3 regions of the Janthinobacterium sp. EB271-G4-3-2 genome follow, and region 2 is predicted to be linked to each of the others. Evidence: predicted binding sites of a transcription regulator. Region 2 holds the regulator's gene; each other region holds the start of a gene.
What was found. The regulator FNR, encoded in region 2, switches genes on or off when oxygen is low (the NO sensors DNR and NnrR bind a similar motif). The targets are predictions, from matches to a motif close to TTGATNNNNATCAA.
Positions count from the first base shown of each region.

Region 1: IGS55_RS13780 (bacteriohemerythrin) is a predicted target of FNR. The motif match lies at 1,486-1,499, and genes of this name have one in related genera.
Region 3: cydD (thiol reductant ABC exporter subunit CydD) is a predicted target of FNR. The motif match lies at 1,582-1,595, and genes of this name have one in related genera.

Region 1 covers NZ_JACYMG010000005.1:338,795-342,070, reverse strand. The annotation lists gene IGS55_RS13795 (PepSY domain-containing protein) at 1-767, shown strand, start outside; gene IGS55_RS13790 (hypothetical protein) at 879-1,064, shown strand; gene IGS55_RS13785 (hypothetical protein) at 1,216-1,371, shown strand; gene IGS55_RS13780 (bacteriohemerythrin) at 1,575-1,973, shown strand; gene IGS55_RS13775 (hypothetical protein) at 1,977-2,837, opposite strand; gene IGS55_RS13770 (TonB-dependent siderophore receptor) at 3,163-3,276, shown strand, end outside.
Region 2 covers NZ_JACYMG010000004.1:63,826-67,101, reverse strand. The annotation lists gene IGS55_RS10525 (response regulator) at 1-759, opposite strand, end outside; gene fnr (fumarate/nitrate reduction transcriptional regulator Fnr) at 999-1,757, shown strand; gene IGS55_RS10515 (FixH family protein) at 1,761-2,285, opposite strand; gene ccoG (cytochrome c oxidase accessory protein CcoG) at 2,388-3,276, opposite strand, start outside.
Region 3 covers NZ_JACYMG010000005.1:325,704-328,979, forward strand. The annotation lists gene IGS55_RS13710 (FxDxF family PEP-CTERM protein) at 82-648, opposite strand; gene IGS55_RS13715 (GbsR/MarR family transcriptional regulator) at 970-1,521, opposite strand; gene cydD (thiol reductant ABC exporter subunit CydD) at 1,661-3,276, shown strand, end outside.

The sequences.
Region 1 (3,276 bases), on a different contig from region 2:
CGCGCCGCGTGCTGCTCAACCCGGGCAGCCTGGGCGGCGAATTGCATGAAATCACCTTGACGGGTCCTGCCGGCGCCACCTGGGAAGCGGGCGCGCTGGCCGAAATCATCGGGTGCAACGCGGATGGCAGCGATGGCGATGCAGACCATACCCACCACGCGCCCCGCAGCTATTCGCTCGCTTCGCTGCCGTCCGATGGCGAACTGCAGTTGCTGGTGCGCCAGGAACGCCATGCGGGCGAGGACAACCAGGGATTTGGCGTCTGTTCCGGCTGGCTCACGCGTTTCGCCCCTCTGGGCGGTCCCATCCGCTTGCGCCTGCAAGCCAATCCCGCCTTCGCGCCCGCCCTGGTCGATGTGCCCTGCATTTATATCGGCAACGGTTCCGGCCTGGCAGGCCTGCGTGCCCACCTGCGCGCGCGCCAGCGGGCGGGGCTGGCCCGCAACTGGCTGCTGTTCGGCGAGCGCCAGCAAGCTTTTGACAGCGTCTGCGGCGAAGAGTTGCAAGGCTGGCTAGACGCTGGCCACCTGGCGCGCCTGGACAAGGTCTTTTCGCGCGATGGTGAAACCCGGCAATACGTGCAGGACCGCCTGCGCGCCAACGCTGACGAGCTGCGCGAGTGGCTGGCGCAAGGCGCCATCGTCTACGTGTGCGGCAGCCTGCAAGGCATGGCCACAGGTATCGATGCTGTACTGCAAGAAGTGCTGGGCCAGGATGGCGTCGACGCCCTGCTGGCGGCCGGACGCTACCGCCGCGACGTGTATTGATCTGCCTCAGCCTATCGCCAGTACCGCCCGGCTATGTGGGCAGGCGCACGGACAGCGCCCGCCATCGGACTAGAGTGGAGTCATCCCCACCCACTGCCTGCGAGGCTAGTCATGAAAAACCCCTGGATGAGCATGTACCTGAGCGCGGCCAACCGCATCGCCAACACGGCGCGCGGCCATGCGACGGCCGCCGTCAAGCGCGAGGCGGCGAAAAATACGCGGCAGTTGACGCAAGTGTGGTTCGATTCCTTCCTGCCTCCCGCAAGCAAGCCACGGCGCAGCCGCAAGGCAAAATAGGCCGCTGGCAGCGGGCGAACTGGTGCAGTGCACCACAGCAATAAGTTGAAGTTACGACCAGATGAACTAAACTGCAAGCATGGTAGTACATAAGGAAGTGACCGGCAGGCGCCGCATCCCCGCGCCGCCGCCGGGACACCGGGAGACGACCATGTTGACGCTCAAAGTGCTGGCCTGCCTTGCCCTGTCGGCCCTGATGCTTGCGCCCCTCGTGTTGAGGGATACGATGCAGCTATCCGCCGGGCAGCAGTTGCAGGTGCCCAATGTCGATGCGCATGCCATGTGGAGTCATTGGCCCAAGCAATAATACGCGCTCGGTAACACGTCGCATCGAGGAAAACCGCTATATTGCGGATGGGGATTTGTTCCCCATTTTCCTTCATTTCTCAGTGCCTCAGCCCTCCCCCTCTTCAGCATATTTTTGATCCAGGTCATGGATTTGAAGCGTGGCTGCGTCCACACTGGAACAGTCCGCTTCGCACCGCGACGGACTTAACCGGGAGCATCGGCATGGGTAAATCGCATTGGAAGGATGAGATGGCGCTGGGTGTTCCCGTCATCGACGAGGCGCATGAGGCGCTGTTTCAGGAGCTGGCGCGGCTGCAGCAATTGGGCGACCAGCATTTCAGCGTGGCGTTTCGCGAGCTGATTGCGGCCGTCGAACGCGATTTCCGCGAGGAAGAGGATTTGATGGAACAAATCGCTTTTCCCTCGCTGGCCAACCACCGCGAACAGCATGCGCGCGTGCTCAGCGGCTTGCACCATGCCTGGGCCGCCGTCGATGAAGGCGACCTGGAACAGGGACGCCATGCGCTGTCGCTGTTGCCGCAATGGCTGATCTTCCACCAGGCCACCATGGACCTGGCCCTGGCGGCGGCGCTGGAACTGGTGCAGCGCCAGCCCAACTAGCCTCTACAGCAACAGCACCGTCGCCTGCTCGGGCATGACCACGCGGTAGTGTCCCGGGTACTTGTCTTCGCCATCGAAAATCTTGCAAAACACGGGCTGGTTGATGTCGTTGACGGCCGCTTCGTTCATGGGCAAGGTGGCAATCAATTGCTCGCCATCCATCAACTGCAAGGCACTGCCCCGCTCGGCCGCGCAAAAGGCCAGCGATTGCACGTCGCTGGCGAACGGCCGCTTGTACCACGGCGTGATGGCCCGCACGGCGCGCCGGGCGTCGTGCAAGACTTGCCCCACGCGCGTGACGTTCCACGCATCGCGCGCCACGGCGGGCTGAAGCACGATATTCGCCGTCAGCTCGCCCCTGCCCTTGTTCACCAGGAAAGTGCCATCTTGCGCGGCGATATCGTCGTTGAGCGGCACGACAAACACGCCGCCGTCGGACACCTTGATCGGCATGGGCGCGCCATTGCCTTGCAAGGCCACGCGCACGTCGTCGATGGTGGCGCTCAGCTTGGCAGGAATCAGGCGCAGGGCCATGACCACGCTGCCGCTCGACACTTGCCACACTTTCCTGGCGGTCAGATAACTCTCGCGGTAAGCCGTGAAGCGCACGCGCGGCGCCTTGGCGTCGCTGCTGGCCGTGATCGTCACCGTTTGCGCAGGCAAGGCTTCCTCGGCGGGCGCCGTTACCTCGGGCGCCGACGCTGCGGATGTGGCTGGCGCAAGGGGTGGCGACACGGTATCGGCGGCGGGCGGCACGCTGGCGCTTTGCAGCGGCGCGGGAACAGCCGGCGGCGCCGCGTGGTCCTGGGCCTGGCCCAGCGACACGACACACAACCATCCGGCACAAGCGATCCATGTACGCATGCATTTCTTTCAATGAGGAAAATATTTTGTCAGCGCCTGCATTATCGCAGAAGGCCAGACGTTACGCCGCCATGGGCTTTCTGCACAGTTTTGGTGCGCACGCTTGATTATTTGGCAAATACCACCTATATTGATAATGATTCCTATTCAATAAATTGACGGGAATCGCGCGCCTTTCCTTTCCACTGCCCGTCCGCGCCGGGCCTTGCGGTGGAACTGCTATCCAAGCCAGACCACGGGCCAGCGTCACGCCATCCCCCCAGCTACTGCGCACCTCGCCAGACGAGATAGGAACACACACGACTAAAAATATTCCAGGAAAATGATGCAATCAACGACAGTCCTCCCTTCTTCGCGCCAGCCCGCCTTGCGCCCCCTCCCCCATCTGTTACACCTTGCCCTGCTGAGCCTTGCGGCCGGCGCGGCCCTGCCGGCACAG
Region 2 (3,276 bases):
GGCCGTGATGCCGCGGCTGTTGGTGCTGACCATGCTGCCTTCGCCATCTTCCTTCAGCAGCTGGGTCGTCGTCAGGTTGGCGTTCGGCTGGCGCGGCTGCAGCAAACGGCTGGTATCGGGATGCAGCACATAGCGCGGCACGGCGCCGCGCGTGAGGATGAAGTAATAGCCGCTCTTGCCGATCTTTTCCGAGCGCAGACGCCCCAGCAGATTGTCCTTGTACAGGCGCAGCACGCCGATCACCACGCCGGCCACCTGGCCATCGGCGGCCAGCACGGGCGCCACCATCTGCACGATGGGCATGCCGCTCGATTTGCCGAGCATCGGTTCGGTGATCATGGGCTGGCGCGTGCGCAGCACGGTCTGGAAATACTCGCGCTCGGCGACGTTGATGCCCGTGCGCCCCGCCACTTCCGGCATGTCGGCCACGACGGCGCCATGCGCGTCGAGCACCAGCACGTCGTCGAACAGCACCAGCATCGAGCGGCGCGAATAGTATTCGCGCAATTGGGCTGGCTGGGCCATCAGTTCCGGCGGCTGCTGCCTGGCCGTCAGGGTGACGATCTGCAGCAGCATGCCCAGCTTGTCGTCGAGCTCGGCAGCGGTGCGGCTGATCAGGGACGACTGCTGGCTCAGCAGTACTCGGGTGAAGTCGTCGCGCATGTGCTGCACCTGTATCATGGTGACCAGCGCGATCATGGCGATCGAGGTCAGGCTGGTGGCCAGCGCGACTTTTGCTTTGATGCCGAGAGGCTTCATGATTTCCTTTTCAGTACCGGGCGGCACAGGCGGCAGATAATGCTGTCAGGAATTTTCCTATCAATACCCCAGCTTGGCAAGCGCCGCCGCACAAATGCCCCTCTCCGCATGGGCTTTTGACGATGTTGCCATATAATTAAAGTCGGAACGTCGTTTATTCAGCGAAATTGCGGTGAAATTGGCACACGGCAACCCGGTATGCAGTAAACTTGTTGTTGCATTTTCTAAAAGGTACCGACATGACTGAAGCGCTAATCACTCCAACCTTGCCCACAGTGACCGTGGAAGCGTTGCGTGCGCGATGCTCGACCTGCAGCATGCATCAATTGTGTCTGCCGATGGGCCTCGATATGGGCGACATGGACAGGCTGGACCAGATCATCGGCCGCCGCCGCAAGATCGTGCGCGGCGCCTCGCTGTTCCGCATCGGCGACTCGTTCCAGAACCTGTACGCGATCCGCCTGGGGCACTTCAAGACGTACCAGATCAATCCGGGCGGCGAGGAGCAGGTGACGGGTTTCCAGATGGCCGGCGAACTGCTGGGCATGGACGCCATCAGCGCCGACCGCCACCACTGTAATGCGGTGGCGCTCGAAGACAGCGAAGTGTGTGAAATCCCGTTTTCCAGCCTGGAACAATTGCTGGGCAATATGCCGACCCTGCTGCGGCATTTCCACCGCATGATGAGCCAGGAAATCACGCGCGAGCAAAGCGTCATGCTGTTGCTGGGCAATATGCAGGCGACGCAGCGCTTTGCCGCCTTCATCGTCAACCTGGCGTCGCGTTACGAAGCGCGCGGCTATTCGAGCAGCAAATTCCAGCTGCGCATGTCGCGCGAGGAAATCGGCAACTACCTGGGCCTGACCATCGAGAGCGTCAGCCGTTTATTGTCAAAATTCAAGAAGGAAGGCTGGCTGCGCGTCTCGAACCGCGAGATCGAGATCCTGCAGCCTGCCAAGCTGAAAGCCATTACGGCCGGTACCGACGTCTGCAAGTAAGGCTTATAACTCTTCATCCGCATGCAGCGCGATGCTGCGCTGCACGGGCCAGGTCCAGATGCCGGACAGGCGCCACTCGCGTTTGTCGTTTTCCACCAGCACTTGCCAGCGGCTGCGCTCGAGCATCGGCAGGGGCACCGAGAAATTGCCGGCCGCATCGGGCCGCACCAGCAGCTTGATATCTTTTTCAGGCAGGGTCGCATGCGCCAGGTGCAGCTGCAGCGGACCCTGATAGGCCTTGCCGAAGCTGTGCACGGAACCGGTCAGGCGCGCTGCGGCGACGTCGTACGCCAGGCTCGTATCCATGGCCAGGTCGCTGGCGATCGTGTCGCGCTTCAAATCCTGGTTGATCGCCTTGCCCTGCTTGTAATAGTCGCCCACCACCAGCGCGTCGGGCTGCGTAAACGCGATATAGCCCATGAAGCTGCCGACGACCACGGACAGGCCGGGACCGATCATCAGCAGCCATGGCCAGCGGTGCTTGTACCACGGTGCAACGGGAGGCTGCAGTTTCAGACTGTCGGACATGGTATTTCTCCTGTGTAAACGGCCAGCCCCCATGCGGGGACCGGCCTTCCTGCAACTTCGTGGCGGCGGCGAGGGCACCCGGTCCCCGTCCGCCTTTCCTTGTTAACGCGGCACGATGAAGACCGCGCTTTCACGCACATGCAGCGATGGATTGTCCAGCGATTGCAATTCGATCGCAATCTTGTTCGACCCCTTCTCGCCCACGCCGTGCGGTACGCGCAGGCGGATCGGCCAGCCCAGCGTTTCGGTCGGCTGCAAGGTCACTTCTTCGCGCGTCAGCAAGGTCAGGCCCGGCAAGCCGGAAGCGCTGATTTTAAAGTGCTGGCTTTGCTCGGACGTGTTCATGATCTGCAGGCGGTAGACGTTTTCGATCATGCCGTCTTCCACCTCGCGCCCCATCGAACCGCGGTCGCGGATCACGTCCATTTTCAGGGGGGTGCGCAGGGCCAGCGAGGTACATACGGCGATGATGATCAGGGCCAGGATGGAAGTGTAGATCAAGACGCGCGGGCGCATGGCGCGCTGGCGTATCTGCTTCGAATTGAAGTTGTTTTCCATCGCATGGTCGGTGCTGTAGCGTATCAGGCCACGCGGCCGCTCGACCTTGTCCATCACGCTGTTGCAGGCATCGACGCAGGCGGCGCAGCCGATGCATTCATACTGCAGGCCGTTGCGGATATCGATACCGGTCGGACACACCTGCACGCACAGTGTACAGTCGATGCAATCGCCCAGCTTGTCGTTGTTGCCGGCCTTCTTGCTCATGGCGCCGCGTGGTTCGCCGCGCTTGGCATCGTAGGTGATGATCAGGGTGTCCTGGTCGAACATGGCGCTCTGGAAGCGCGCGTAGGGGCACATGTATTTGCACACCTGCTCGCGCAGCCAGCCCGCGTTGCCGTAGGTTGCCAGGCTGTAGAACAAGACCCAGAACCATTCCCAGGGACCGAAATTCAAGGTGGTCACCTCGCGCGCCAGTTCCTTGATCGGCGTG
Region 3 (3,276 bases), on a different contig from region 2:
TTCGCCGCAAGCGCGGCGTAAACAGGCCGCTGGCGCTGAGGGCGGCAGCGGGCGCCGGTGCGCCGCTGCCGCAGATGAGGCTTACTTTCCCTGGCGGCGGCGCGCCATGAAGCCCAGCAGACCCAGACCGGCGAGCAGCATGGCATAGGTTTCAGGTTCCGGCACGGCGGAAATGAAAGCCCGGTAGTTGCTCAGATCCTTGGGCAGACCCGAGATCGTGAAGGTCGTGCCGGCAGCCACGGGAGCGGCCCAGTGGAACACCAGTTCGCCTTGGCCGAAGTGGATGGCCAGGTAATCATAGGCGGCCGCGCTCGTGTACGAATTGACGCCGCCGCTCACGTCTGCCGTGGTGCCGGCAGTGCAGCCCGAGGTGGCGCTTTCACAAAACGACACGGCGGCGCCCAGGCTGGTGCCGAACACGCCATTGATATAACCCTGGATGTCCGAGGGATCCTGTGGCACCAGATTGTCGTCATAATATTTCACCTGCAGTGCCGGCGATGGCGAATAAGTGACGGTGCTGCCATCAATGACAAAACCGCTGGCCGGGCCCACATCCACCCAGGTGGCGGCTTGGGCCGCACTTGCCAGTACGGTCATTGCGGCCAGCATGGATGCCCTGATGGCAATGCTCTTTACGCTTTTCATGAAAATCCCCTTGTGCTTGAGACAGTCGCTTCATAGTGTTGGGAGGCCGTCCCTGCATACCGGGGAAGTCATCCCATTGCCCGTTTTTAGCTGCTTTTAGTTCTTTCCTGCACGTAGCGAGTACGCAAATGCAAGCTTACTCTTGATGTAAATTAATACAATTTAAATAATACTATTGGTTTTGTTGACAACATCGCATACGGCTATGTCCGCTTGTGTTATCGATAGGCAACATGACGTCAGGAAATGGCGTGACAAGGCGCGCCAGCTTGTGCTAGCGGCGTCTCGGCTTTTTTGGGGAGGTGAGGCGAGGCGGGTGCTTCAGTCGTTGTTGTTGCTGACGCCAAACAGGCGATCCTTAGCGTTGAGCAACTTTTGTACCTTGGCGCCCATTTTCATCAGCTGCGCCATCGATTCGGGCGACAGGCGCTGCAAGTCGTCGAACCAGGTATTGGCCAGGTCGACCAGTTCATACATTTCGCGCATGCGTTCCTGCGCATATTGATCCACCGGTTCCGTGGCCGGCGCCAGCAGCGCTTCGCGCAGCACCGTCAGGGTAGGCGCCACTTCGCGGCGGCGGCGCTCGGCGGCCACCACGCGGAAGATTTGCCACACATCGCCCAGCGAGGAAAAATACTCGCGCCGGTCGCCAGGGATGCGCGACTGGCGGATCAAGCCCCAACCCTGCAACTCCTTCAGGCCGATGCTCACGTTCGAGCGTGAAAAACTCAGGTGTTCCGCGATTTCATCCGCGTGTAAAGGGTGCTCCGCGACAAATAACAAGGCGTACACTTGACCCACGGTACGGTTAAAGCCCCAGCGGCTGCCCATCTCGCCGAAATGGCTGACGAAGGTCAGGATCAGCGGCGTCATTTGGATATGTTGAGTTTTCATAATTATCTGAATTTTTTCACGCCATACTGGTGGGGTCAATTGATATATGTCATGTTTCGCAGTATTATACAAAATATCGAATTTACAGAAAATTCTGAAAACTCAAGAAGTATAGAAGATGCCGACCACGCCCTTGTCCTTGCCCCGCTTTATTCTTCCCCGTCTCCCCAGCCTGGCGCAAGGCGGCGCCGCCTTGCTGTGGCTGCCGCAAGCGGCCTTGCTGGCCTGGGCCGTGCAAGCCATGCAGGGCGGCGCACCCTGGCGCGCGGCCCTGCTGCCGGCCGCCGGCGTGCTGCTGCTGGGCGTGCTGCGCGCCGGCTGCGAAGCGTGGGGCGCGCGGCGCATGTATGCGGCGGCGCGCGCACACCTGTCCACCTTGCGCGCGCAAGTGGCGCAGGCGCTGGCGCAGCGTTCGCCGCTGGACCGCCAGCGTGCCCAGTCGGGCCAGGCGGCCAGCGTCATTGCCGAGCAGGCCGAAGCCATCGTGCCGTATCTGGTGCGCTACAAACCCGCGCGCTGGAAAGTCATGCTCGTGCCGCTCGTGATCCTCGCCGTGGTGACGCCGCTGTCGTGGATCGCCGCCTTGATCCTGCTCATCGCCGCCCCTTTGATTCCCGTCTTCATGGCGCTCGTCGGCATGGGCGCGCAAGCGGCCAGCCGCGCGCAGATGGTGGAAATGGGCAGCATGAATGCCTTTCTGCTGGACCGCCTGCGCGGCCTGGCCACCTTGCGCGCGCTCGACGCCGTCGACGCCACGGCCGAACGGCTCGATGCCTCGTCGCAATCCGTGCGCCGGCGCACGATGGTGGTGCTGCGCATCGCCTTTTTGTCGTCCGCCGTGCTGGAACTGTTTTCCGCGCTCGGCGTGGCCATGGTGGCGGCCTTCATCGGTTTCTCTCTGCTGGGCAGCATCAATTTCGGCACCTGGGGCCGCGAGCTGGGCCTGGGGCAGGGCTTGTTCATCCTGCTGCTGGCCCCCGCGTTCTTCGAACCGCTGCGCGAACTGGCCGCCGTCTGGCACGACAAGGCGGCCGGCGAAGCGGGCCTGGCCGGTTTGCACGACCTGGCGGCCAATGGCGTGCCCCTGCCTGGCGCCAGCGTGAAAGTCGCGGCCGTTTCCGCCGCCGCCATGGCCGTGGCGGCGGCGCCCGCCGTGGAACTCCGGCAACTGCGCTTTGCCCATCCCGGCGAGGCGCCCGTGTTCGACGGCTTCGACCTGACCGTGCGCGCCGGCGAACACGTGGCACTGCTGGGCGCCAGCGGTGCCGGCAAGACCACCTTGCTGTCCCTGCTGGCCGGCTTGCTGCCCGCCAGCGGCGGCGACATCCGTATCGGCGGCGTGCGCCTGACCGACAGCACGGTCAACACCTTGCGCCAGCGCATGGCCTGGATGGGACAGCGTCCGCACGTGTTTGCCGCTTCCGTCAGCCAGAACGTGACCCTGGGCCGCGTTGGGGCGAACGCCGCGCAGGTGACGCAGGCGCTGCACCTGGCCGACCTGGCCAAGGTGGCGCAGGCGCAGCCGGCCGTCATGCTCAGCGATGGCGGCCAGGGCTTGTCCGGCGGCGAAGCCGTGCGCCTGGCCCTGGCCCGCGTGGCCCTGCATCCGCATGCGGATTTGCTGCTGGTCGATGAACCGACGGCCCACCTGGACAGCGAAACGGCGGCGCGCGTGACGGACGCCTTGCTGGCACTGGCGAAGGGCAAGACGATGATCGTCGCCACGCACGACCC